Regions from separate parts of the Paenibacillus sp. FSL R5-0887 genome, predicted to be linked through region 1. Evidence: riboswitches for the same ligand, from Rfam matches in the RefSeq annotation. Region 1 holds a riboswitch; each other region holds the start of a gene.

Region 1 (6,282 bases):
CGTGCAGACGGATCTTTATACAGGTTTTTATGTAGAGGATTTTCCGCAGACGGTAGGTATCGCAGCTGATCTTGCCCATAAAGGCAAACAGTCCTATGAAAGTGATTCTCCGTATGCGATTGTGATCAGCGGCACGCTGTTTGAGCTTCAGAAAACATTGTATAACACAATGCTTTTTGCTTCCTTGCTGGTGGGTACTGTCTTTTTTATTGCGGCAGGCAGCTTTCTTTACTTCCGGTTATATACCGATCTTGATCATGATCGCAATCAATATTCCACTTTGTCCAAGATGGGGCTTACGGATAAAGAACTCAATCGAATAGTTACGATTCAGCTGTCTTTGTTGTTTTTTGTGCCGGTCGGAATAGCTATTTTACACAGTGTGTTTGCCTTTATTGCGCTTCAACGGTTGTTCTACTTATCTATCGCAACGGAGACAGGCGCGGTGTTACTCGGATATTTGGCTGCTCAAGGACTATACTTCTTTTTTATTCGCAGCCGCTATTTACGCAACCTGAAGAAGAACTTGATATGAGAAATGGGGATAACAAGATGCAAGCATGGATTACAGATTTTATGGAGCAGTTTGGTTACTTCGGTATTTTTCTGATGCTGGCCTTTGAAAATATATTTCCACCAATTCCTTCAGAAGTGATCCTGCCCTTTGGAGGATTTATGACGACTACGACGAGCTTGACGATCCTTGGTGTAATCATTGCTGCCACGGCTGGTTCACTACTGGGTGCAGTAATTCTCTATTATATTGGCCGATTATTGGATGTGAGCCGGTTAGAGAAACTGGTTGAACGCTGGGGGGGCCTAATTCGCGTCACTAAAAAAGATATCCACAAGGCTGACGCCTGGTTTGATAAATATGGCTATTGGACTGTATTGTTTTGTCGGATGGTTCCGCTGGTCCGCAGTCTGATTTCGATTCCGGCGGGAATGTCGGGCATGAAATTTGGAGTATTTATGATCTTCACAACGATTGGCACATTGGGATGGAATTTGCTGCTTGTGCTTATTGGCGCGGCTTTAGGAGAATCCTGGGAAGACATTGCTATGTACATGGACGTGTACTCCAATGTAGTCTATGTACTAATTGCTGGTGGATTAGTTATTCTTGGGTTTCTGTACTTCCGCAAACGCAGCCGGAGAATGAACACTGAGGGCTAAGCGGGTAGTGGACTGATAATAGAAATGACTATTAAAAAGGAGGGAAACACATGGAGCTATTAACGATTATTAAAGCCATTATTTTGGGGCTTGTTGAAGGTTTAACCGAATTTGCTCCAGTATCCTCCACGGGTCATATGATTATTGTTGATGATATGTGGCTGAAATCACAGGAGTTATTTGGACAATATACGGCAAATACCTTCAAAGTAGTTATTCAACTGGGTTCAATATTAGCGGTTGTTGTGATTTTTAGAAATCGGTTCATTGATTTGTTAGGCTTAAAGCGTTTCAGCCGTAAGCAGTTGGATCCTGTAACAGAGGAGCTACCGCAGTTGGAGCAGGGCGGGCATCTCAAGCTGACTCAGGTTCTGGTAGGGTTAGTGCCTGCAGGTGTGTTAGGTGTTCTGTTTAATGATTATATTGATGAGCATTTATTCTCTACCTCAACAGTGTTAATTGGTCTAGTGATTGGGGCTGTATTAATGATTATTGCCGATCTGTTTGGGCCGAAGAAGATCAGAACTGAGAGTGTAGATCAGATTACATACAAACAGGCACTTGGTGTAGGTCTTGTACAGTGTTTTTCGTTATGGCCTGGATTTTCACGCTCGGGCTCGACGATTTCTGGTGGCGTACTCCTCGGGATGAGCCATCGTGCCGCTGCTGATTTTACGTTTATTATGGCAGTACCCATCATGGCAGGTGCCAGTTTGTTGTCACTGATGAAAAACTGGCAATATTTCACCATGGATGCATTGCCGTTTTTTATCGCAGGCTTTATTAGTGCCTTCCTATTTGCGCTGTTATCGATGCGATTCTTCTTAAAACTGATCAATCGTATCAAGCTCTTACCGTTTGCTATATACCGTATAATTCTTGCTGCTGTAGTATATTTCGTATTTTTCTAAGTCCGTTATAAGGAATCGATATAACAGAAGCCCCAGTAATCTATTGCAGATTGCTGGGGCTTTCACGTATGATGACATCAGATTAAGACACTCAAATGATGAATGATATCGGAGACAGGTGCTGACCGGGAAATAGTAATTCGGTAGGCTTAATAGGGAAATTCGGTTCGAAGCCGATGCGGTCCCGCCACTGTAACGGAAGAATCTCGAGCAACAGAGGTCACTGGCAATTTACTACTGCTGGGAAGACTGTTCAAGATGTTGACGCCGCTAGCCAGGAGACCTGCCTGTTTCAACAGCACTGCTTCACCTACGGAAGATAGGGAGGTGTTAGACGTTAACCATGGGTATATCATGGGCGTCTTTCCCTTTGACTTTTTTAGGGAAGGGCGCTCTTTTTTATAGGAAAGCAAGTAGCTTTGGAGTTTGAAATAAGAGATGGAAGAGGGAGTGTATCGAGATGATGAATAAAGTAAAAGTAAGCAATCTTGGATATCCGAGAATCGGAAAGAACCGCGAGTGGAAAAAGACACTGGAAGCCTACTGGCAGGGGAAAATAAATGAGGAGCAATTCCGCTCCGAAATGGCAGCAATTCAGCTGCAGCATTTGAAGACCCAGCAAGAGGCAGGAATTGAGCTTATTCCGGTGAATGATTTTACTTTTTATGACCATGTGTTGGATACGGCTGTTATGTTTGGAATTGTACCTCCACGGTACACGTATGATGGCGGCGACATCGGGCTTGATCTTTATTTTGCAATGGCCCGTGGTAATGCTGAGGCTACTGCCTGTGAGATGACCAAATGGTTCAATACGAACTATCACTATATCGTTCCAGAGATCGGCACACAAACACCACGCCTGACTGAAAATAAACCTCTAGCGGCTTATCGTTTTGCTAAATCGCAGGCAGGGATTGAAGGTAAACCGGTACTTTTAGGTCTGTATACCTTCCTTAAGCTGTCCAAAGGTTACGCAGCGGCAGATATCGCCAAGATTGCTGCACGTTTTGTTCCAGTCTATGTTCAACTGCTACAGGAACTGAAGCAAGAAGGGGTAAGCTGGGTACAAATCGATGAGCCAGCGATTGTTACAGGCATAAGTAAAGAAGAATTAACACTGCTTAACTCGATATACACAGAAATTGCCGGCTCCGTGCCGGGCTTGAATATTATTTTACAGACGTATTTTGAAGCTGCTGAACCGTTGGAAGCACTGCTAGAGTTGCCTGTTCAAGGCTTGGGTCTTGACTTTGTGCACGATGGTGGAGCAAATCTGGCTTCTATCGAACGTCTTGGCTGGCCGAAGGACAAATGGCTGGGTGCCGGAATTATTGATGGACGGAACATCTGGCGTTCCGATTTAGACGCTAAGCTGCAACTGGTAGAAAAGCTCAGTGTTCATGTGCCGCTTGATCGTCTTATTCTTCAGCCTTCTTGCAGTCTGCTGCATGTCCCAGTCACCGTTCAAGGTGAGGTGAAGCTGAAGGCGACAGTTAAGAATGCGTTAGCTTTTGCCGATGAGAAGCTTGCAGAGCTTAGTCTGCTCGGAGCAGCCCTCGCAGATAAAGGAGAAGCTTCTAAAGCAGCGCTGGCCGCTAGTCGTGAAGCTATTGCAGCATTCCGCGCACTACCTGAGCGTGGCCGTAAGGATGTGGCGGAGCAAGTGCTTGCACTTGCAGCTTTGCCGGACCAACGCAGTTTGCCTTTTGCTGAACGCTTAAAGGTGCAGCAAGAGAAATGGCAGCTTCCACTTCTGCCAACCACTACAATTGGTAGCTTCCCGCAGACAGTAGAAGTGCGTCAGGCGAGATTGAAATGGCGTAAAGGGGTCTGGAATCAGGAGCGTTATGATGGATTTGTTCGTGAGCAGATCGCGGATGCAATTACCTTCCAAGAAAAGCTAGGTCTGGATGTTCTGGTCCACGGTGAGTTCGAGCGTACAGATATGGTGGAGTTTTTCGGAGAAAAGCTGGACGGATACTTGTTTACTAGTAATGGCTGGGTTCAATCCTACGGTTCCCGTTGCGTTAAGCCACCGGTGATCTACGCGGATGTTGCATTTATACAGCCTATGACTGTTAAAGAAAGTGTCTATGCACAATCGTTGACGAAGCTTCCGGTTAAAGGAATGTTGACGGGTCCTGTAACTATCCTCAATTGGTCATTTGTACGTGATGATCTCAGCCGGGAAGAGGTAGCCAATCAAATTGCTCTTGCCCTTCGCCATGAAGTAAAAGCGCTAGAAGATGCAGGCATCGAAATGATTCAAGTGGATGAGCCGGCTATACGTGAAGGACTTCCGCTTAAGGCAGAAGACCGTGAGCATTACCTGAACTGGGCAGTGAAGTCGTTCCGCGTTGCTACGAACCATGTGAAGGCTACGACACAAATTCATACGCATATGTGCTATAGCGAATTCAATGACATGATCGATTCCATATCGGCTATGGATGCTGATGTAATCTCCATTGAGACTTCACGTAGCCATGGGGAGCTGATTATCAGCTTTGAGGAGCAGGCCTATGATAAAGGAATCGGTCTTGGAGTGTATGACATCCATAGCCCGCGGGTTCCGGCTGTAGAAGAAATGACGGCGAATATCGATCGTGCGCTGCGGGTGCTGGACCCTGAACAGTTCTGGATTAATCCGGATTGCGGTCTGAAAACACGTGGCTGGCAGGAGACAGAGGATGCACTACGTAATATGGTAAGCGCTGCTGCTATTGCGAGGGAAAAGTCAGGGGTTATTGCTTCAAAATAGACATAAATAAATTAGAGCCAGGGTAATTTACCCTGGCTTTTTAGTTCACTTATTTTTTTATAATCAGCTACTTGATAATAATTCTCAATCTTGTTAGAATGAAAAAGAAAAAGAAGGAACCGTGGAGGGTCCCTTCAGGCATTTACTTATTTACTTTCGAAAGTTTTGCAATCTGTTTCTTCTGCGCGTTTTGGTTCTTGGGAGCTGTGGAAAGCTACGAAGATCGATTCAGCGCTGCATTTGTTCTCTTCTGCCCAGTGGGTGCAGGAGTTAACTTCACAAACTACGTCTTTTGCCATGAGGGTTCACCTCCCCTTATAGTAATTGATAGTATCATTCAATGAACGGCTCTGTTCAGCAAGGTGGAGCTTGTCTCAACAAAGCCGTGTCACGCCCTCATTCATTATGAATAGAGGGTATTTGGCTTTTTTACTAGGTTAGACGTGGTAATTGTACCAAATAATGAGTTTGTAAGCAAATGAGTTCTTTAACTTTCGGGTCACCTTCCCACATCAAAAATATGTCCAATAAGAGCCGCAGAAATGCGGCTTTTTGTGTATTCAACATGAAAGACCAAAAGAAATTTACCGAAATTCCATATTCCAGTGCAACCTTCCAAGTTTTGGGGCGTTATAGAAATGAGAGACGGAAGAGATCTGTACAAAACATGACATTCCGTAACGTTACAATGCTAGGGATAACCACTACACTTTTGGAGGAATGAGAATGCGCAAATGGGGTCTGCATTACTTATGTTTATTAATTCTTGCGGTGGTATTGGCAGGTTGTGGCTCGGGTGATAACAATTCGGCGGCAGACAAATTAGCTGGTGACGGCGGAAATACGAGTAATTCTGCTGCAGCAACCACTGAGCAATCTTCGAAAGCTACATTAGCGGATAAGAGCACCTCAGCAGAAGCTGAGACAGCAGCGGGAGGCAACGAAGCCCCAGTTGAAAAAGGTTTGACATCAGAGAACACGGATCAAGGGAACGCGGGATTCACGGGCAGTGATGTCGTGGAAGGATTGAACAAGAAGCTAATCTATCATGCCAATCTGACTATGGAAGTAGAAGATTACGGTAAAGCTCAGACTGAAATCCGCAACATGGTAACGATGGCTAAAGGATATATTATAGAGTTTAACGAAAACATGTCGCAATATGAGCAAGGAGGGACGTTTATCCTTAAGGTGCCTGCCTCCGGGTTCTCTCCTTTTCTGAATAATTTGGAAAAAGTAAAACACGAATCGCTACAGCGCAGTATTCAAGGTCAGGATGTCTCGGAGGAGTATGTTGATCTGGAGTCGCGTCTAAAGGCAAAGCAGTTAATGGAAGCTCAATACACAGAGTTTATGAAAAAAGCAACGAAATCAAGTGATCTGGTCGCCTTTGCAAACGAGCTTGGTTCGATTCAAGAAACGATTGAGCAG
Region 2 (6,282 bases), on a different contig from region 1:
GCAGAAGAGGTTCCAATGGCTGCGCGATTCTACAGCTTCCATGAACAGGTCAGGCAGGGAGACGCCATGGAACACGTCATGTGCACGCATGCGCTCGTCACCGTTGTTCAGCTTAAGATCGAGGAAAGCGAGAATATCTTTATGGAATACATCAAGATAAACAGCTACAGCACCTTTACGTGTGCCCAACTGGTCTACACTGACTGCTGTATTGTTCAACTGGCGAATCCAAGGGATTACACCGGAGCTTGTGTTCTTGTGGCCACGGATATCCGAACCACGTGCCCGTACTTTTCCGAGGTAAACGCCGATGCCGCCGCCCATTTTGCTAAGACGTGCTACGTCTGTATTGGAGTCAAAGATACCCTCTAGGGAATCGTCTACAGTATCAATAAAACAGCTGGATAGTTGTCCAGCGACCTTTTTGCCGGCATTGGACATTGTAGGTGTAGCAGCAGTCATATAGATGTTGCTCATAGCCCAATAAGCTTCTTTTACAAGCTCAAGACGTTTTTCAGCTGGCTCACGGTGCATCAGGTACATAGCAATAATCATATAACGTTCTTGTGGAAGCTCCATTACACGGCCGTCAAAATCATGCGCCAAATAACGGTCGGATAGCGTAAGCAGACCGATATAGTCAAACAAAAGGTCGCGTGTATAATCGATACACCCGCCTAGTTCGATAATTTGTTCTTTGGTGTAATGACTTAGAAGTTCTTCGCGATAGATTCCTTTTTTCACGAGATCCGTAATTAGTGGATACAATTCACCGTAAGGCTCTTCTGGATAAGCTTTGTAGCGGCGATGAACGGCAGCTTTTTTATAAAGGGTAGTCAGAAGGGCGCGGGCAGCTGCGAACTTCCAGTTAGGCTCTTCTTTTGTTACAAGCTCTAGAGCGCTCATGGTGAAGGCGTTGCTGATTTCTTCTCCGCTTACCGAGTCACGACGCAGTTTGGAATTCACTCCACGCAGCAAAGTTTCTTTATTTAGTTGATCGAGACCTTCCAGAATACGGTCAGCGTAGACGGAGAGACGGTTCTCATCAAAAGCCAGTTGGCGATTATCCGGTTTTACTACGAATTGCGGCATGGTTAGTTCATCCCTTCTTATTTCAAATTAATTTTCAATATCAAAAATTGATATATTATAGCGCAGCAGGCTGCCACAGAAAGACCTCCGAGCCGTTCATGCTGGCCGGAATGTCGATAATGCGTTGGTTGGAGCTTCCCCGGTAGAGAAGCGTAGTATCTTTCAGTTCTTCTACAAATCTTCCATCTATTAACACCTGACACTGTTTAAGTAGATTCCACTCCGGCGTACCGGGAAGGGCTGTAAGTTCTTCGTACGTATAACCACTGTAAATCCAGATTGAGAACCCTGGCAGTACAGTGCGAAGCTCATGAATGAACCCCAGCAACTCTTCTGCTGAGAAAAAAGGATCGCCGCCTGCCAGTGTCAGACCATCCAGCAAAGGGTTAGCGGCGATTTCTGCAATGATTTCATGTTGTCGTTCTAAGGTGAAGACTTCTCCATATTTAAAGTTCCATGTCTCGGGATTAAAACATCCCGGGCAACGATGGCGGCAGCCGCTGAGAAAGAGGACGGCCCGCATGCCCTCTCCCTCGTTAATCGACTCCGGATAGTAACCGCAAATATTCATAGATGCTTAACGCGATCCCGAACTTCAGCTTGTTTGGCGGCATTAAAGCGGGTCTGATAGTCGCCGGTTAAATAACCTGTAACTCTGCGCAAACGGCGGATGTGCACATCATTCTCATTTGCGTTGCAGGAAGGACAGTTTGTCCCAATTACGCCTTCGTATCCACAGCTGGAGCAGCGGTCAATCGGATGGTTAATGCTGAAATAACTGACCTGTTGTTCGAGCGCATATTTAATGATTTTGATAAAAGCCGATGGGTTGTTGCGGGCATTGCCGTTTAATTCGACATAAGAAATAGCCCCGGCATTGCAGTATTCATGGAAAGGAGCTTCCAAGCTGATCTTCTGAGCAGCACCCAGATCGAAGTATACAGGGATGTGAAAAGAGTTCGTATAATATTCACGGTCGGTTACGCCCGGAATGGAACCCAGTACCTTGCGGTCAACTTTGGTGAATTTACCGGACAAACCTTCTGCTGGAGTAGCGAACAGGGTGATGTTAAGATCCAGTTCCTCACTTTTCCGATCGCAATAGTCCCGCATATGACGCACGATAGCCAGCGCCTTGGCATGAACTTCCATATCCTCGCCATGGTGTTTGCCGTACATAGCTTTCATACATTCCGCCATACCGATGAAGCCAAGAGACAGACTGCCATGCTTCAGCAGATCGCCTACAGTGTCATCGGGTGCAAGATGTTCGCCGCCTTCCCAAACGCCTTCTCGCATCATGAAATCGGAAGCTTTAGCTTTTTGTGCGGTTTGGATGTGGAAGCGATGGAGAAGTCCTTCCAGCGCAATATCCATATAATGATTTAGATCTTCATAGAAGCCAGCTTCGTCTGCGACGGTACGTCTGCCTGTTACTGTGCCGTGTGCCAGACCTAGCCGAACCAGATTTAGTGTATTAAAGGAAAGGTTGCCCTTCCCAGAGCAATGATTACGCCCAAAACGGTCACCGAGCACTCGGGTTCGGCAGCCCATTGTAGCGAACTCCGTATCAGGATCACTTGAATCATAATACTGCAAGTTGAGCGGAGCGTCCAGATTAGCGAAGTTTGGATATAGTCTGCGCGCAGAACATTCAGCTGCTTTTAGGAACAGTTCATAGTTAGGATCGCCTTGCTGTTGATTGATTCCTTGCTTGCATTTGAAGATTTGAATCGGGAACACTGGTGTTTCTCCGCTGCCAAGTCCGTTCATAGTTGCGGTTAGCAGAGAACTGATCACAAGCTGACCTTCTGGTGAAGTACAAGTACCGTAGTTGATGCTGGTAAACGGTATTTGTCCACCGGATCGGCTGGACATGGTATTCAGATTATGTACCATACTTTCAGCCGCTTGCAGGGTTTCGATTTCGGTTTCCTTTAGTGCAAAACGGAACGCTCTTGGATATGACTCCGCCAGATCGGTCCGGCTCATCGTAATCTCGCCCAAAGATTCGTCAGCTTGTCCTTCTTCAAAATAATCCAGACCCTTGCGGAACAGCTTGGCGAAGGATTTGGTTACATAAGGTGCCAGATCGTAATCGAGTTTATTGGCGGATACACCACCATATTGAGCATTTTGCTGGGATTGGAAAATAATCGCTACCAGAGACATAGCTGTCATTATTGAGTTCGGAGGACGAACGCTGCCGTTGCCGGTATTGAAACCTTCACGGAGAAGTTTATCAAACGGGATAAAAATACAGTTCGTCGTTCCAATCGCGTATTGATCCAGATCATGCACATAGACGACATTGTCATCAATAGCCTGCACTAGCTGTGGCGGCATCGTAAAATTGCGGGCGTACCATTTTGAATATTCACTGCCGAACTTGCTCATTTTACCGGAGAAACTCTCTCCATTCAAATTGGCATTCTCGCGCAATAGGTCCATATCCCGACTGTCGATAATATCCCGGCCTAAATCAATGAGCTCTTCTAAAAGAACTTCCCGTGCATTTTCTACTCCATTAAATTGTCTCTCCAACAACGTCATTGTACAGCTCTCCTCTCAGTATAAAAGAAAAACATCTATCATCAAATCCATATATCCATAAGAAGTTGGACTGCTATAAGCAGTCGTATATTTGTTCAGATTACATAAAAAAAAGCATCCCCTACCCGAGGATGGCAGAAAATGCCCGATGCGTTATGTAAATATCCACACGGATATTTGCAGAGGTCTCTACGTAGATGACCGCATGCGGACACCATCCCTGTTCCTCGCAGGCATCAATAGTTGGTGTCGTCGAAACAGGTAGGTCTCCTGGCTTCCGTGGGATCTCTCGGCGCCTTCCCAAGGGTGTTCCTAACCCTCAGTGGCATTTGCCGGGAGATGTGGATTCTCAAGCTTCCCAGAAGCTTAAGAAGGCCATCCGGTTACAGTGGCGGGACCGCAGCGGATTCTCACCGCGCTTCCCTATTAAGCTCTAAATCCGGTTAAGGATCAAAGCGCCTGTCTCCACTATATTTTGTTGTCGTTAGATAAAAATAACCCAAGATGTTGTGTTTGTAAACAGTTTTTTAGAAAACCCGCGCGGGGAGCGGGTTCTTCAAAAGTACTCCACAAATGATCCACAGGCTGTCCATAAGTAATCCACAATTGATCCACAGGGAGATGCGAAATGATTCATAAATTGTCCGAAAAGATGCCACAAAGAGTCCATAAATATAGTGCAGATGACCCTAGAATTTGCTCATGAGAAAATACTCTTAGCCCAAAGTCATATTTTGGAGTAATCAGAAGAAATAGAAGAGATAAGGGAGGATAATCTTGCTTAGTTTGTGACAGAGCGGTGGAATTGTTACAATGGAAGGAGACAGCTACTATAAAATTTCGAGGAGGTATTCTCATGCCTATCGCTGAAGTTACAGTTATTCCAATTGGAACAGGCAGTACCAGTCTTAGCAGCTATGTTGCGGATATGCAGCGGGTGCTGAAGACAGTAGAAGGGATTACTTATGAACTTACGTCTATGGGTACGATCATCGAAGGGCCTCTGCAACGCATTTTTGCCGCGGTAGAAGCTTTGCATGAGTCTCCTTTTGCCGCAGGTGCAGAACGTGTCTCTACTTCACTTAAAATAGACGACCGCCGCGATAAACCCTCTACTAGCCGTGGAAAGTTAGAGTCTGTGGAGCGTAAGCTACAGGTGGATTAGCAGTTTAGGAGGGCGGAAAACAGGGAGAAATAGGCTTGCGTTTCTGGCTGAAAGTTGTATAATATTTTTTGTTTGACAGAAAAACAGCGTTAAGCTGGTGTAGCTCAGGGGTAGAGCAACGCACTCGTAATGCGTAGGCCGGGGGTTCAATTCCCTTCACCCGCATATCTAAGAATGGCGCAATGGCGCGGTTTTCCGGGATTCCGGGACCGTGCCATTTTTCGTTAAATCCCCCTGACTTCTTCCATTCTTCTACCCTTTATCCGAGTAAAGTGGGTGTCTCGTCAATTTTCTCCACTTCTTTTCGGGTTCCTAGAATAGAATCTCCGATACATCGGGGCACCGCTTCCTGCAGATTGGGGAGAACATGTGAATAAGTATCCAGAGTGATATTTATTGATGAATGGCCTAATCTTTCCTGAAGTCGAATATGATGGACAGCCCCTGCTGTTCCCTGTTCTTCTGGAGAAACGTATCAAGGAAGATAAGACATTGCGCGAAATCGCTAATGAAAACGGTATGACTAGTGGTCACTGTCGAGCAGATGGAAGGTGTGGCGCAAGCTGACAGCAATCAGAATGAAGAATGGTGGAGGAGGAGCAGCATAAGCTGCTTTTCTCTTGCGGGGGCAGATCGGTTAGATGGTAATTACTATAAAAATAAAAAAGACACCACAAGGTGTCTTAGTACAGATACTTTTCGCTCGAATTTCACGAGCTCGTCAGTGAACTGAGTTCATAAGCAAGACTGGCTACGGCTAACAGATGAAGAGATAAAGTAATATCAATGTTAAAATGTGCTGTAATATTAATTTTCATAGATAACCACGCTCCTAAAGTATAAATACACATAAAGAAAACTTTATAAAGCGCTTGGCCTGCCATCATCAGTGCCAGGTAGCCATCCTGTACAGACGCCTTAGCGTTTCGACAATAACATTATACTTAATATTTTGTGTTTTGCCAAAAAAAGCCCCCCTATTCTTGGTTGGGGTGGCGGTTCTGTGTGGTTTCTCAGCGCTTTGGAATCATGATGGTCATTGAGGCTCCACGCACGCGGCTGCAGAATGATCAAATGGAAGTTACGTTTCGGTATTCATATCTGCTGCATGCTCTGAAATTGATTATCCAAAATAACGGGCAGCAAGTTCAGAAGGTTAACGGATTTTTTATTGATACAGGTTGAATTTAATGTTTGATACTGTTGTTATGCTAACGGGAAAGGATAGTTTAATAAAGGAGTTACTTAAGATTGGAATAATGAGCAATGTGACAATTATGTCATTCTGAATTGAATATTGTTAGGTTAATCGATGGGGAAGTTTACTTGTCTCCCTTATACTGGAAATTAAATGATTTTATTTCCGAAAGGGGACAATGCACTAATGACTGATGTAATTAAAGCAATAATACTTGGCATAATAGAGGGCTTAACTGAATTTTTACCAGTATCATCTACTGGACATCTTATTC
Region 3 (6,282 bases), on a different contig from region 1:
TCATGGGTTCTAGTAGCTACAACAGCCGCCATTTCTCTAGTTACAAGCTCTTTAGGTTTAAATTGATTATCATCACCTAACATCAAACCAGTCGCAACAACGGTCTCTACATCTGCTTTGGCCCATGCCGATACGGTGTTGATATCTTTAATCGCTGTTCCTGGCTTCGTCGCCGGGATGGCCAATGCTCTGACGATAATTGCTGCCATCTGCTCACGAGTAATCTTGTCATTTGGCTTAAATTCATTATTAAAGCCTGTGATTAGACCTGCCTTATGCGCAGCATTCACATATGGATAGAACCAATCACCTAGAGCGACATCCTTATAGGTAATACCTTTATCACTCTTAATATCAAGTTCTAATGCAGAAACAAGAATCTTAGTGAACTCCGCTCTTGTGATATAAGCTTTCGGATTCACCTGACCATTATTACCTTGGATATATCCTTTTACTGTAGCTGTTTCAATCGCTGAATAAGCCCAGGAAGAGATCTTATCAGCATCTGTATACAGTTGTTTAATATCATTTGTCTGGTTAGGATCCTTAGGAGTCACTGTTGGAGATGGACTCACATTTGGATCAACGCCGGCTTCCGGATTAGTTCCCCCACCAGGAGCAGGAGCAGGAGTAGCACCAGGCTTAGGCGTTGGGGTTGGGGTTGGGCTCATAGTTGGTATCGGTGCATTTAGATCCACACCCAAATTCGTAGTATAACGCCACTGAATTCTGTCCCCGGAACTTAGGTCATATGAAGATGCTCCATAATTAGGATATTTCCCATTCACATTATACATCCATCCACTGCCGCTGCCATGGTCAAATTCCCCATCACCAGCTATGGATTCAACATATACACTTCCAAAGTCACTGTTCCAGGAATCTCTATAGTCGATACCGCGGCTATCCAGCACTCTTTTTAGTACAGACCACACTGTGTCACCAGATTGGAGCTCTACCTGTACAGATGGAACAACATATCCCTTATTAATCGTAAGCTTATCCACGGACAGGATTACATATGGTTTCGATGGAGTGGTTCCGCCACCATTGTTGCCACCATTTCCTTCACCATTTCCGCTACCATTACCGTTACCACCGTCGCCACCAGGTGTTTGTACTGCACTGGAAGCATACGCAATGTAGTCAGTGAAGTGATTGGTTTTTACAATTAAGTCATTTCCACTATCATAGGCATACTCAGACTTACCGCTTGCAAAACCTAAGTCATCACTTGCAAATTTTTGAATGGCATGAGGGGTGCCATTTTGAATATAAGCAGCTTCTTTTCCTTTAAGGTCCTTAAAGGTTAACGTAATAAATTGACTAAATTCTACTCTTGCACTACCACCCATGGAAAATGCTTGAAGAATGTTATCAAGCTTCTTGTCCCCAGGAATAATCTGATTCACACTATCTTTTAGTGCAGATTCTGCACCGGTTAAAGCTGAAATCAGTTCAATCGCAGAGGCATCCCCACTTGTAACTTTTGCACCCTTAGGAATGACTACAGATACGTTACCTTTTATGGCCTCTATCTGAGGAAGGTCGCTGTTACTTGGTAAATTGACACTAACCTTCGATTGATTTTCTTCCGAAATAGCTACTGTGATTTCTTTGTTGCTATCTCCAGTGCTGATCGGAACGATATAATCATTAGCGTCATTTGGGATTTCAACTTTCGGGTTCTCCCCAGAAGGTAACGGAAGTTCTTTCGGACCCTCTGGTTGCCCAGGCCCCGGTTCTTCTGGTTGTTCCAGTTGCACATCATTCATATCAAAGAGACGGTTGCTATGGTTGATCAGACGATCATAGGACACAAGAGCATACGTACCTTGGTCCGTTGCCATATTGTCTACTTTGCCTGTGAGGATATGCTTAAATCCACCCTCAGGTGCAGCAAAGCTAAGTAATGCATCAATAAGCGAATTTCCACTTTTAACAAATCTAGCGTCCGTGTGCGGATCTACGCCTACACCAGTTAAGGCTACAATTACCTGCGAGATACTCTCGCTGCTAGTGCTTCCCCAGCTTGTAAATCCGCCTTGATTGTTTTGGTTATCGGACAGCCATTGGATGGCCCGATCCACGGCAGCTTTTACATCATCACGGGTTGCATAATAAGGTGCAAGAGCTTGCATCGCCATCGCAGTCATATCGACATCGGCTTTGGTTACGCCTAATGCCCAGCCGCCAGCTTCTGCTGTACCTTTTTTAACCTCTTTATCTAAAATATACTGAACTAGTTTTTCTCTTGTGGTCTGTTCTGTAACTCCATCAACTACAGGAATCTCATAGTTATGGCTATCTAACGCGATCAGAGCAAAAATCGGACCATTATTGCCTTGCTTTTGGATATATTGATAATCAGCGAGTGCTTTTCTCAGATCATATCCCGCAACATTTGTGATATCTTTTCCGATAGAGGTAAGTCCTAATATTGCTCTGGAATTCTCTGTGCTTTTATTGGCGTCGAGTTTTCCATCCTCTTTAATGGTTGATGCTATTTTCGTAGCTACATTGTTGTAATAAAGATCGTAATAACCGTTAGGTACTGTATAGTTCGCCCGTGCCAGAGAAAGGATCGACCATTCTCCGCTGCCTGTTCCAAACGTTGGATTCTTTACAGTATTTAAAATATAAGCAAGGTTTTTATCTAACTGTTGTTTGACGGCAACTGTAGTTTCCAGTTTGTAAGTAACCTGATAAGTTACATTTGTTTTGTTTCCAGCTCCGTCAAGAGCCGTTACAGTAATTGCATTACTGCCTGAATTCAGAGTAGCTTTGTACTCCCCATTTGCAGGTGATAAAGTAACTCCATTCAGCTTCACTTCTGGAGTAATGTCACTATATACATTGTCTGTGACAGCTACTTTGAAGCTTATTTCTTTATTGGATACTTCCTGTTTATCTTGTATGCCACTTACTGTAATAACAGGGGGTTCTATGTCTAATGCATTATTAAGACCGACAAGCGCATGATCTACACTTATTTGAGAGCTTGCCATGTTTTCGAGCACGGAATAGGCTTCATAAACTGCCGATTGCACTACTGGTCTGTCCAAAATAGTTTCTTTATTAGGGGCACTGTTAATCTCGGCGATTTCCGCAGTTAAAGCATCCTTATTGGCAAGTTGAACTGGGATTTCCCCCCAGCCGCCAAGATCAGAACCATAGCCATAAGTGGTGAACTGAGTTCGAATGATGTCACCGTCTTGAGGCTTATAATCGGTCATCCCAAACGGAGGAAACACATTATTTACTGCATACATCCAACCCGACATGGAGGTGTAGTCAAACTGACTTAACCACTCTGAGTCTGCTTTAGTGCCGACTGTATTCCCATCGGCTGAAATCATATCTAAAATATATTGTGGAATATTGACTTCGCTTCTGCCACTATCTTTAACTTCTGATAAATAAAAACCACTATCTATATTTCCTAAATATCTATAATTCCCATCACCTAGCGCACGTGTTATTAAAGATGCGCCATTATCGCCTTCATAAATCGGAACTTTAATAGGTTCCTTAATATACCCTTGGCCTAAGGTGAATTTCTCCACGGATACAGATACATACCCTTTAAGGGTAGAGCTTGCTCCATCTGCTTGAGCCGGGATTACACTTGTAGAGAATGTCGTAATAAATACAGCTACAATAAGTAACCACGCTAAAAACTTATTTTTCTTCATTTTTCCATAACCCTTCCCTTCATACCTATGATAAAAAACAGAATAAACTTTCTCATAACCACAAAAAAACCACTCAACATAAACGTCAAGAGGTTAAGATAGTGAACCACAATAATAGCTGGCAAACACTATTCAAGCACCTCTCTATCGATCGTAGAGTTTGATGGTGTAACAGAAAAAGGCAGATATTCTGGCTCAAGTATCATCACCCTTGCTGCCTTCCCAGTTTCCCAGTGGCATTTTGCAAGGACTCCTCTTTCACAGCGGCGGGACCGCGCGGGATTCACACCCGCTTTCCATTTAACCAATCTATGATTGTACTTCCGCAACATTCATAGTTGGCACCTATTTCTAATTTTAAATTTTCATGCTTCATCATATCTAATATATATGCTTTTGTCATGTTATATTTCTTTTTTGTATAACGGGCAGCTAGAGATAATCCTATTGAATAACCAATTTCTACGAGTAGGGTTATTCAAATAATTTCTTTATCCAACTGTGGGGTAAATTAATTTAAATCACTAATTCTTATATGAATTTACCACAAATTAGTAAGGTACTCGCTAAGTGTATTCTATGTTAGGGTATATTCAGAAAGCGTTTACAAAATAAAACTGGAGGTGTTTGTGTTCATCTAACCACCGAGTACAGCGTCAAAGCCAGGTCCAAGCATCCTAAATTTATCTCACAAAGGAGAATTCAATGACTACGCGAATCCAGAAATCCTTCTTATCATTGACACTTGTCACCGCTCTTCTGCTCTCTCTGTTCTCATCCATGGCCGCAGCTGCAACTAAGGACGAGCAACAAGCTAAGGCAGCGCCAAAGAGTAAGATCCAATCCTATGTAGACGAAATGCAGCCCGGATGGAACCTTGGCAATACTTTAGATGCTACAGGTGAGGATGAAACCTCCTGGGGCAATCCACGTGTGACCCAAGATCTTATTAAAAAGATCGCCGCTCAAGGCTATAAAAGCATTCGGATTCCTGTGACCTGGGATACTCACATGGGTGCGGCACCAGACTATACCCTAGAAAAGGCCTACCTCGACCGTGTGGAAGAAGTTGTCGGCTGGGCACTGGACGCCAAGCTTTATGTCATGATTAATGTCCATCATGATTCCTGGCTATGGGTAAGCCATATGGAAGAAAAACACGATGAAACGCTGGCGCGTTATGATGCAGCCTGGACTCAAATTGCCGATCGCTTCAAGGACAAATCCGATAAGCTGATGTTCGAGAGCATAAATGAGCCTCGGTTCACCGATGGTGGAAGCACAGACGAAGCAAAAATGGAGCAAATGCTTACTGAACTTAATAACTCTTTCTATCAAATCGTGCGGAAATCCGGTGGGAAAAACGACCTCCGCCCACTTGTATTACCTTCATTAGAGTCTTCACCTACGCAAACAAGAATGGATCATCTCTATAAGACGATTACGGCTCTGAACGATCCAAATATTATTGCGACCGTTCACTTCTATGGCTTCTGGCCTTTTAGTGTGAACATTGCCGGCTACACCACGTTTGAAAAAGATACAAAAAACGATATCACTCAAACTTTTGATAACGTTTACAATACATTTGTAGCTAAAGGCATCCCTGTCATCGTCGGCGAATTTGGTTTATTAGGTTTCGATAAAGACACGGGTGTGATTGAACAGGGCGAGAAGCTTAAATTCTTTGAGTATCTGACTTATTATTTGAAAGAAAAGAAAATGACTTCCATGCTCTGGGATAACGGGCAGCATTTCAACCGTAAAACTTATAAGTGGTCTGATCCTGAACTCCACAATGTATTAATGTCTGGTCTGAAGGAGCGTTCCTCCAGCACCGAAAGCGATTTGGTCTACCTAAAAAAAGGTGCACAAATCAAAGATACCAAGGTTAAGCTAAACCTGAACGGCAATAAGCTAACCACCATTAGTGCCAACGGAAAGTATCTGACCAAAGGTAAAGATTACACCTTAAATGGTGAGGAGCTTACCCTCAAAGCCAGCCAACTCAAAAAGCTCACAGCTTCCCAAAAATACGGTGAAAATGCCGTGCTGACTCTGAAATTCAACAAGGGTGTTGCGTGGAGACTTAAGGTCATTGTGTATGACACAGCTAAATTAAGCGATGCAAAAGGCACGACTGAATCCTTTGCCATTCCGACCACCTTTAATGGTAACCAGCTTGCCACAATGGAAGCTGTGTATACCGCTGGTGGCAATGCAGGTCCGCAGGACTGGACTCCATTTAAGGAATTCGGCAATACCTTCTCACCTTCTTATAACACTAAAGAAATCAAGCTGCTTCCCGCGTTCTTTAAAGATGTTAAAGACGGCGAGGTTATCCTGAAGTTCCACTTCTGGAATGGGGATATTATCACCTACAAGATCACGAAGAGCGGAACAAACGTTGTAGGAAAGTCCTCTTAAGCATCGGTCCTGTTAACAACACAAATAGGGGTGTCCCTTCAGGGAACATCCCTATTTGTATTCTACCTATCACATATAAACCTCATCATACGAAATTATCATCAATCGATAAATTAAATATACGCCAAGATAGGCTCCGGTAATAAGAAACATTGGATTC
Region 4 (6,282 bases), on a different contig from region 1:
CTTAGAAATCACCTTTAGAGCTTTTGTATATTTAGCAATCGTTGGGGCTTTACCTTCACGGTAGCCAGTTACAGTCAGTGTATAGTCACCTGCGGGCATATTTCCTGAGAATACGGCCTCACCTTTAGCATTCGTCGTTACCTTGTGAGCTCCAATTTGGACCTGAACACCCGCAGCTTTTGCAGTTACAGGAGAGGAAGTATTCGTAGCAGCGTCCCATTTCCACGTCTTACTAGTTACAGTGACGGTAAAAGAATTGCCCTCTTTAAGATTTGCTTTGGAAAGCGTAACGGAATCCACAAGCTTAGTGTCGTCTCCGGCATAATAAACCAGTACCTGATCTGAATCTTTAAGTACAAAATCACTCATGCCTACATCGGGATTAATCCATTTTCCGTCACGCGATACAACATACATCCATCCGTCATAACCACCAAAGCTTCCAGCAGCAATACTTCCGATGCCAGTCACATAACTGCCCGAAGGATTCGTGATCGGCAAGTTCGTTTGAAGCGCCAGCTTCTCTAACGCTCCAAGTGCGTTGCCAGCATAGGCGTACCCTTGTGCCAACGTGGCCTGTGGTCCCTCAATCGTTACTGGAGCGTAGATGAGTGAGCTCTGAATGGAGGATTTGGAAAAATCGTATAGCTTACTGTTGCTTCCTTTATACAGCAAATTATAGGCAACCAGCGCCTGAAGCCCTTGCTCTGTCGCCAGAACATTACTGCTTCCACCACGGCTATGGGTGAAGCTACCATCAGCTAGACGATAGCTAAGCAGGTTCTCCATTAGATCCACTTTGTTTTTGGTGTATTCTAATCCACTAGGATCAACTCCGAAGGATGTGAGTCCAAGGATTGCTTGTGCGCTACTTTCAGCACTGTCACCGTAACCCCCATGGCTATCTTGAGCTGCGGATAACCAGGCTACGGCTTGTAGCCCTGCTAAGTAGGCTTCGGGATTATTTTTATGTGCCGCCAGAGCCGTCAAGGTTATCGCTGTCATATCAGGCTCACTTGCGCCTGAGGTTAGTGCAAAGCCCCCATCTGGATTCTGTTTGGAGAGAATCTCCGTAAGGAGCTTATCCGCCGTCCATTTCGCGTCACTTGGGATATTATATTTACCAGAATCCAGCGCAAGTAAAGCATATACCGGATTATTAAGCGTCTGTTCACTGAGCTTGCTGTTATTATAAATTTTCTCAATCAGATTATAGCCAGGAGTCGTTCCGTTACCAGCAAAGCTAGTAGGATCTGCACCAATCGCTCTCACTGCGAGCACGATTCGAGCATAATCGGTTACATTGGCGAAATTTCCAGCTGCATCCTTTACTTTTTTCTCAAGCTCTGAATGGTAACTAGCTGGCAGCTTGTACCCTGCTTGCGCTAATCCAATGGCTTGCCAATCCGATTGCACGCCACCTTTCAAGAGATATTCTGCAGCCGCATAAGTCGCATCCGCAACATTAATCCGCTCCGCAGCAGTTGCCTCCAGACCGGCGCCAGCGCTCGCTTCTGCAAATATTTGTCCCGCCGGAGCAAGAGATGTTCCTAGAATTGAAATGACCATGAATAAGGCCAGCCCAAGTGCTACAAACTTGGAAGACATGATTTTCTTCATTGTTTAACCTCTTTCTGTATAAGAATGGGTACTGCCGGGAATAAGACGCATAACATAAAGACCGCCCCTTTGGAGGGCGGTCAGGGAAGATTACAAATTGAGGCTGCGGCGCTTGCTTCCTGCCAACAGTCCATCTGTATATGTTCCACATTCTTACCCCACGAAGAATAGAAACGCTCACGAAAAAGGCAGGTCTCCTGGCTAATGCTTCATCGCTGTTCTTCACCTTCCCACCCTACCTTCGGGGCAGTGGCTTATAGAAGAAACGCTCCGCACATACAGTGGCGGGACCGCGCCGGACTCTTGCACCGGACTTCCCTTTTAAGCAGACGACTAGATTGATAGAGTCTGCACCTTTTCCAGTATGTAGTATCTTATTTTGACATCCATAATCATATCTATTAATACATAGCATGTCTATAGAAAAGCTAAGTATGGGCAGCAAAAAAAATGAACAGCAATATACCACCTCCCGGTAGGTATTGCTGTTCAGAAAGCTTGTTATTCTGCTGTTCCTTCCGGACTTGCAGTCGGGGAGGGTTCAGCACTTGAATCAGAAGCTGGTGGAATATTAGGGTCGGGATCTACGATCAGTGTAAATCTTCCGGCTTTGATCATACTTTTCTCTAGAATTGTCACTCCAGGCTCCAATGTAACCTCAACCTGATAGGAAGGTTGTTCACCTTCAGTCACAGCTGTTGCGGAAGGCAACCCAGTGCTGTCCTCAGTATCAGAGGAAGGCGTAGGAGACGGAGATGCATCAGCTACAGCATTAGTAGCATCTGCACCTTCTGCTGTTCCTCCAGTAGTGCCAGCGGTATCTGACTCGTCAGCGGTGTTTCCCTCATCCGTCCCATCCGTTAACGGCACTGGACAAGTGCCATTCGTGGCAGCGACCTTAAAGCTTTTATCTATCTCTGTAGACGAAGACATTAAACTAATCTCAGTCGGTTGAAACTGCACACAGTCATCTGCACTTGCGAAGGTGAACACCAATATGCTGCTCCCCTTATCTCCTTCGACGCTCTGATCCTTCAAGTATACTGAAGCTGGAGGCAGCATATTGCCTGCACTCTGAACAGGGGTCGGCTCAGGGCTTGTCCCCGGCAGAGCCGTCTTCGTATCATCCGGACGCAGCATACTGAATACGATAATTGCAATAATCACCAGAATACCCGTAATGGAGCCGGAGATTAAGAGTCGAAATCGGCTGCGGCTGATCCAGCGCGCCAGCGGGGAAGCCAGTTGGGAACGGGCTTCATTGTACACATTTTGCAGAGCAGGCCGAGCTGCCGCGACATAGTTCTTTCGGAATTCCCGATTCTTGAACGCTTCACGATCACTGCTCAGGAAATACTTCAGAATCGCCTTACGGTAACCCGGTTGCAGCTTTTTATTCGAAACCGTAAATAAAGGATTGCCTTGCGACCAAGCAAAAAACCGATAGATGATTTCTTTGTCGGAACCGGCTTTACGCTTTAACAGCTCCAGAAGCGCATCGTAATCCAGCGGACCCCCTTCACGCTGAGTTGTGTAGTAAAAGGCTAGCGGAAGCCGTTCAAAGGGTTCCAGAACACGCGCCTCTTTTAGCAAACGACGACCCAGTAGCTGCACATCGTCTAGTTCCTGCGGAGACAATCCTGTAAAAATCTCCTCATTCGGCTTCTCTTCACCAAACCAGCGGTAAGCGGCACGCAGCGCATTCTCTTTCTGCTTGCTAATCCTATCCAGTGGCGGCTGCCAATCGACAACATTACCATACCGTAAAAAAACTACCTCCAGAAGCTCCTCCTGCGTCATATCAGAAAGCGATAAGCGGTTCAGTAAGAATCTATCTGCTGAAGCAGCAAGATCCTGCATTAGGGAGAGTGCTCTAGGAGCAACTCCCGTTCCTTTGCGGCGATCTTTTTCTGCCTTATCTACAATTTCATGAATTTCCGCCACAGAAGCCACCGGATCATGCTCCAGCTGGAGCTTTTCTAGCAAATAATCCTTCACAGCATTTTGAGCAAAAGACTGCTCTAACGCCACTGGCAGGAACCGCCCCCAATGGAGCACAAAGCTCAGAATATCCGCAGATCTGGACGCCGCAGCTAGTCTTGATTCCATATAAGGCTCAAGTAGCTGCTTACGGAAATAAGTTTCAGACATCACGCGCTGGAAGTAAGCTGCACTTAACTCATCATTACTCTCAATGATCCCGTAAGCAGCACTCAAAATATCCTTGCGGCCCGCTTCCACACTATGAAGCATCCCATTGATGAAATAATCCACGATTCTGACCCTGTAATTGTGATCCTTAAGTACAAAATACTCTTTAAAGCATTCCATAATCGCCGGATCTGGCACATTTCTTTGCCGAATCAGATCAAATTCCCGGTCAAACCGTTCTAAGAAAATATCATTCAAGCGGATTCTAGAATGAATTGCACCGTCTGGTTTAAGGTAAGAAAGCAAACCACTTAGCACCGCACTCTTGTTTTCCGTATATAAATGCTCGTTCCCTTGCTCAATCTCATAAAATATAGCCAGCTCATTATAGAAAGAAAGGGTTAGCTTGTGCTCAGGACTCTCTCCACGCAGAATCTGATCGGCGAAGCTAACGAAGTCGTTAATATCTCCTGGATTCAGCAGTAATAGCTTCCACACCAAATCAGCATAAGGCTGGCGGGTCTCGCCAAAATCGACATTCCCCATCCGTCCGGAAGCCAAATCAAAGGTATAATCCTTCTCAATACTGCGGTCACCGGGACGAAGTGAACCTTTTTCCACAAAGCTAAGATGTATATATTTACGGCTTTGCGGTTCATTCGCATAGGTAATCACGCCTAATCTACGGCGGAATTCATACGGCAGCACGCTATACAGAATTTCTGTAAGCTCCACCGCCCGCGCAGACAACTCGGTGATAGGTACGTTTAGAGCCACGTAGATTTTTTTCTTACCTGCTACAGAGAGCATCACCGCTTGCAATAATGCCTTGAATATCCCTTCATCAATCCCTAACAGACGTAAGCCTGCGATTGGATCCGGGCTGCGGTCTGTGCGAACAACTGGAATAGAGGGCAGCTCCGGCAAGGTTCCACCAAGCTCTCCAGTATAACGCTCTGCAAAATCAGCATGCAGCCAGTCTACATAGCTCTGCACAATTTCTTCGGAACGTGAAGCAGGAACTACATAGTTATGTGCAAAAAAAGCGCTTCGTTGGCCTGTGAAATCGGCCGCTTGATAACGACTAACCCCAATAACTGTATCCCCGTTCTCAGCATGAAATAGGTGCAGCGCACCAGGATATGCAGCCTCATCCTTCTCTCCACGTGCGGTTAACTCCGCAGGAGCATCGTAGAGGCAGAAGGGATGAAGGATTTTTTTCACAAAATTATTGTCTAGACTATCTGATTTAGCTACCGTATCGAAGCCTTCTGTGGAACGAAACACTCCGCGGCGTTCGCGGGTGTACATCTGTTGGGCGATTGTTGACCCTGAGAAAACATTCACGGGCCGTCGCTCCCCTCAATATACTTCAGCTTATGCAGCAGCCAAATAAAAGGCTCGTCTACACGAATCGGGCTTACTACACCCTCAATCTTTTGATTCACAGGGTTGCTGCCCAACGCAGATACTGCAAAATAACCCGTATTCGCGAAATAAACATCCATTGTATCTTTAAAGGGTCTGTCCACCTTACCAATAAATCTGCGAATTTCCCCGTCGATATTATGGAATTCGTCCATGTTTAATGTTTTGCGATGAACATAGTTATTGAACACATTGCTGTTGGACTTGATGTAATCGCCATCCTCATCCTTCAGTGAATGCAGCATATCACTTTTGGCAAGCACAACCGCTGTTGGAATGTCTGTTTTGCTCTTTTCCTGATAGGCAATAAAATCACCGAACATCGTCAGCACCACATCGCGCGGCTCGTCATATTGTGAGACCCATTCTCCCGGGCGGTCACCGATGTTAATATGAATTTTTTCACGGATAGAACGGATTTGCAACGGATCGACCATAAACAGAATACCCGCAGAGTTCTTGATATGCTGACCATGAAGTCCAAGATAATCCTGATCCACCATCCCCTCACCTGCTACATCAAAGAATACAAGTGTCAGTGGCGGTTTATTTTCATCCTTAAAGACAAATTGAAAGATAAAAGGCTCCTGCATTTTTTCCTTCTGTGTAGAAGCCAGCAGATCCCCACGCTCAAAAAGCGGTTCCTCATATAATGTACGGAACTTACGGCTAATCTCTGCATTAAGCGGCATACAAGCGGCATCAAAATGACCTGCTGTAGTATGCTGCAATGTGTGGATCAGCGAGGTCATATACACCGATTTCCCGACTTGGGATGCCCCGATAATCGAGATGATGTTACTCGGCACCTTCCCGGCAGTCACCGGCAGCTCATTATGGCAGGACGGGCAAAGCCGTCTGCGCGTAAGCACACCGTAACGATCCGTAAGCCCAGTTAACACATGATCCGTGTAATGATGATATTCTTCCGGAATATCCGCCGGGTTGATAATCGCTTCTATGTCATCTACCGTATCAAGCCCAAAGCGCTCACGGTATTTGTTCAAGGCGTCATCCTCACCCAATGCGTAATTTTCATCGTCCTCCCGGCTGTGCATAGCCCGAAAGACGACATCCTCCGGA

The links. A riboswitch is a leader RNA that binds a small molecule or an ion and turns the genes downstream of it on or off. The one in region 1 is predicted to bind cobalamin.
Region 2: it holds a riboswitch for cobalamin, as region 1 does, so the genes downstream of both, MKY14_RS25035 (anaerobic ribonucleoside triphosphate reductase) here and metE (5-methyltetrahydropteroyltriglutamate--homocysteine S-methyltransferase) in region 1, are expected to answer to the same signal.
Region 3: it holds a riboswitch for cobalamin, as region 1 does, so the genes downstream of both, MKY14_RS23495 (S-layer homology domain-containing protein) here and metE (5-methyltetrahydropteroyltriglutamate--homocysteine S-methyltransferase) in region 1, are expected to answer to the same signal.
Region 4: it holds a riboswitch for cobalamin, as region 1 does, so the genes downstream of both, MKY14_RS22830 (DUF4430 domain-containing protein) here and metE (5-methyltetrahydropteroyltriglutamate--homocysteine S-methyltransferase) in region 1, are expected to answer to the same signal.

What each region holds. Positions count from the first base shown of each region.
Region 1 is NZ_JBBOCE010000001.1:2,865,296-2,871,577, reverse strand. Features, by position in the region: gene MKY14_RS12970 (FtsX-like permease family protein) at 1-535, shown strand, start outside; gene MKY14_RS12965 (DedA family protein) at 553-1,176, shown strand; gene MKY14_RS12960 (undecaprenyl-diphosphate phosphatase) at 1,227-2,087, shown strand; cobalamin riboswitch at 2,187-2,392, shown strand; gene metE (5-methyltetrahydropteroyltriglutamate--homocysteine S-methyltransferase) at 2,548-4,851, shown strand; gene MKY14_RS12950 (DUF1540 domain-containing protein) at 4,998-5,150, opposite strand; gene MKY14_RS12945 (DUF4349 domain-containing protein) at 5,578-6,282, shown strand, end outside.
Region 2 is NZ_JBBOCE010000002.1:1,605,670-1,611,951, reverse strand. Features, by position in the region: gene MKY14_RS25045 (ribonucleoside-diphosphate reductase subunit alpha) at 1-1,092, opposite strand, end outside; gene nrdG (anaerobic ribonucleoside-triphosphate reductase activating protein) at 1,148-1,663, opposite strand; gene MKY14_RS25035 (anaerobic ribonucleoside triphosphate reductase) at 1,660-3,645, opposite strand; cobalamin riboswitch at 3,889-4,123, opposite strand; gene MKY14_RS25030 (MTH1187 family thiamine-binding protein) at 4,502-4,810, shown strand; tRNA gene MKY14_RS25025 (tRNA-Thr) at 4,904-4,975, shown strand; gene MKY14_RS25020 (hypothetical protein) at 5,210-5,377, shown strand; gene MKY14_RS25015 (hypothetical protein) at 5,816-5,995, shown strand; gene MKY14_RS25010 (undecaprenyl-diphosphate phosphatase) at 6,195-6,282, shown strand, end outside.
Region 3 is NZ_JBBOCE010000002.1:1,247,543-1,253,824, forward strand. Features, by position in the region: gene MKY14_RS23495 (S-layer homology domain-containing protein) at 1-3,695, opposite strand, end outside; cobalamin riboswitch at 3,859-4,059, opposite strand; gene MKY14_RS23500 (cellulase family glycosylhydrolase) at 4,401-6,122, shown strand; gene MKY14_RS23505 (transposase) at 6,192-6,282, opposite strand, start outside.
Region 4 is NZ_JBBOCE010000002.1:1,081,692-1,087,973, forward strand. Features, by position in the region: gene MKY14_RS22830 (DUF4430 domain-containing protein) at 1-1,620, opposite strand, end outside; cobalamin riboswitch at 1,791-1,993, opposite strand; gene MKY14_RS22835 (GAP1-N2 domain-containing protein) at 2,122-5,118, opposite strand; gene MKY14_RS22840 (hypothetical protein) at 5,115-6,282, opposite strand, start outside.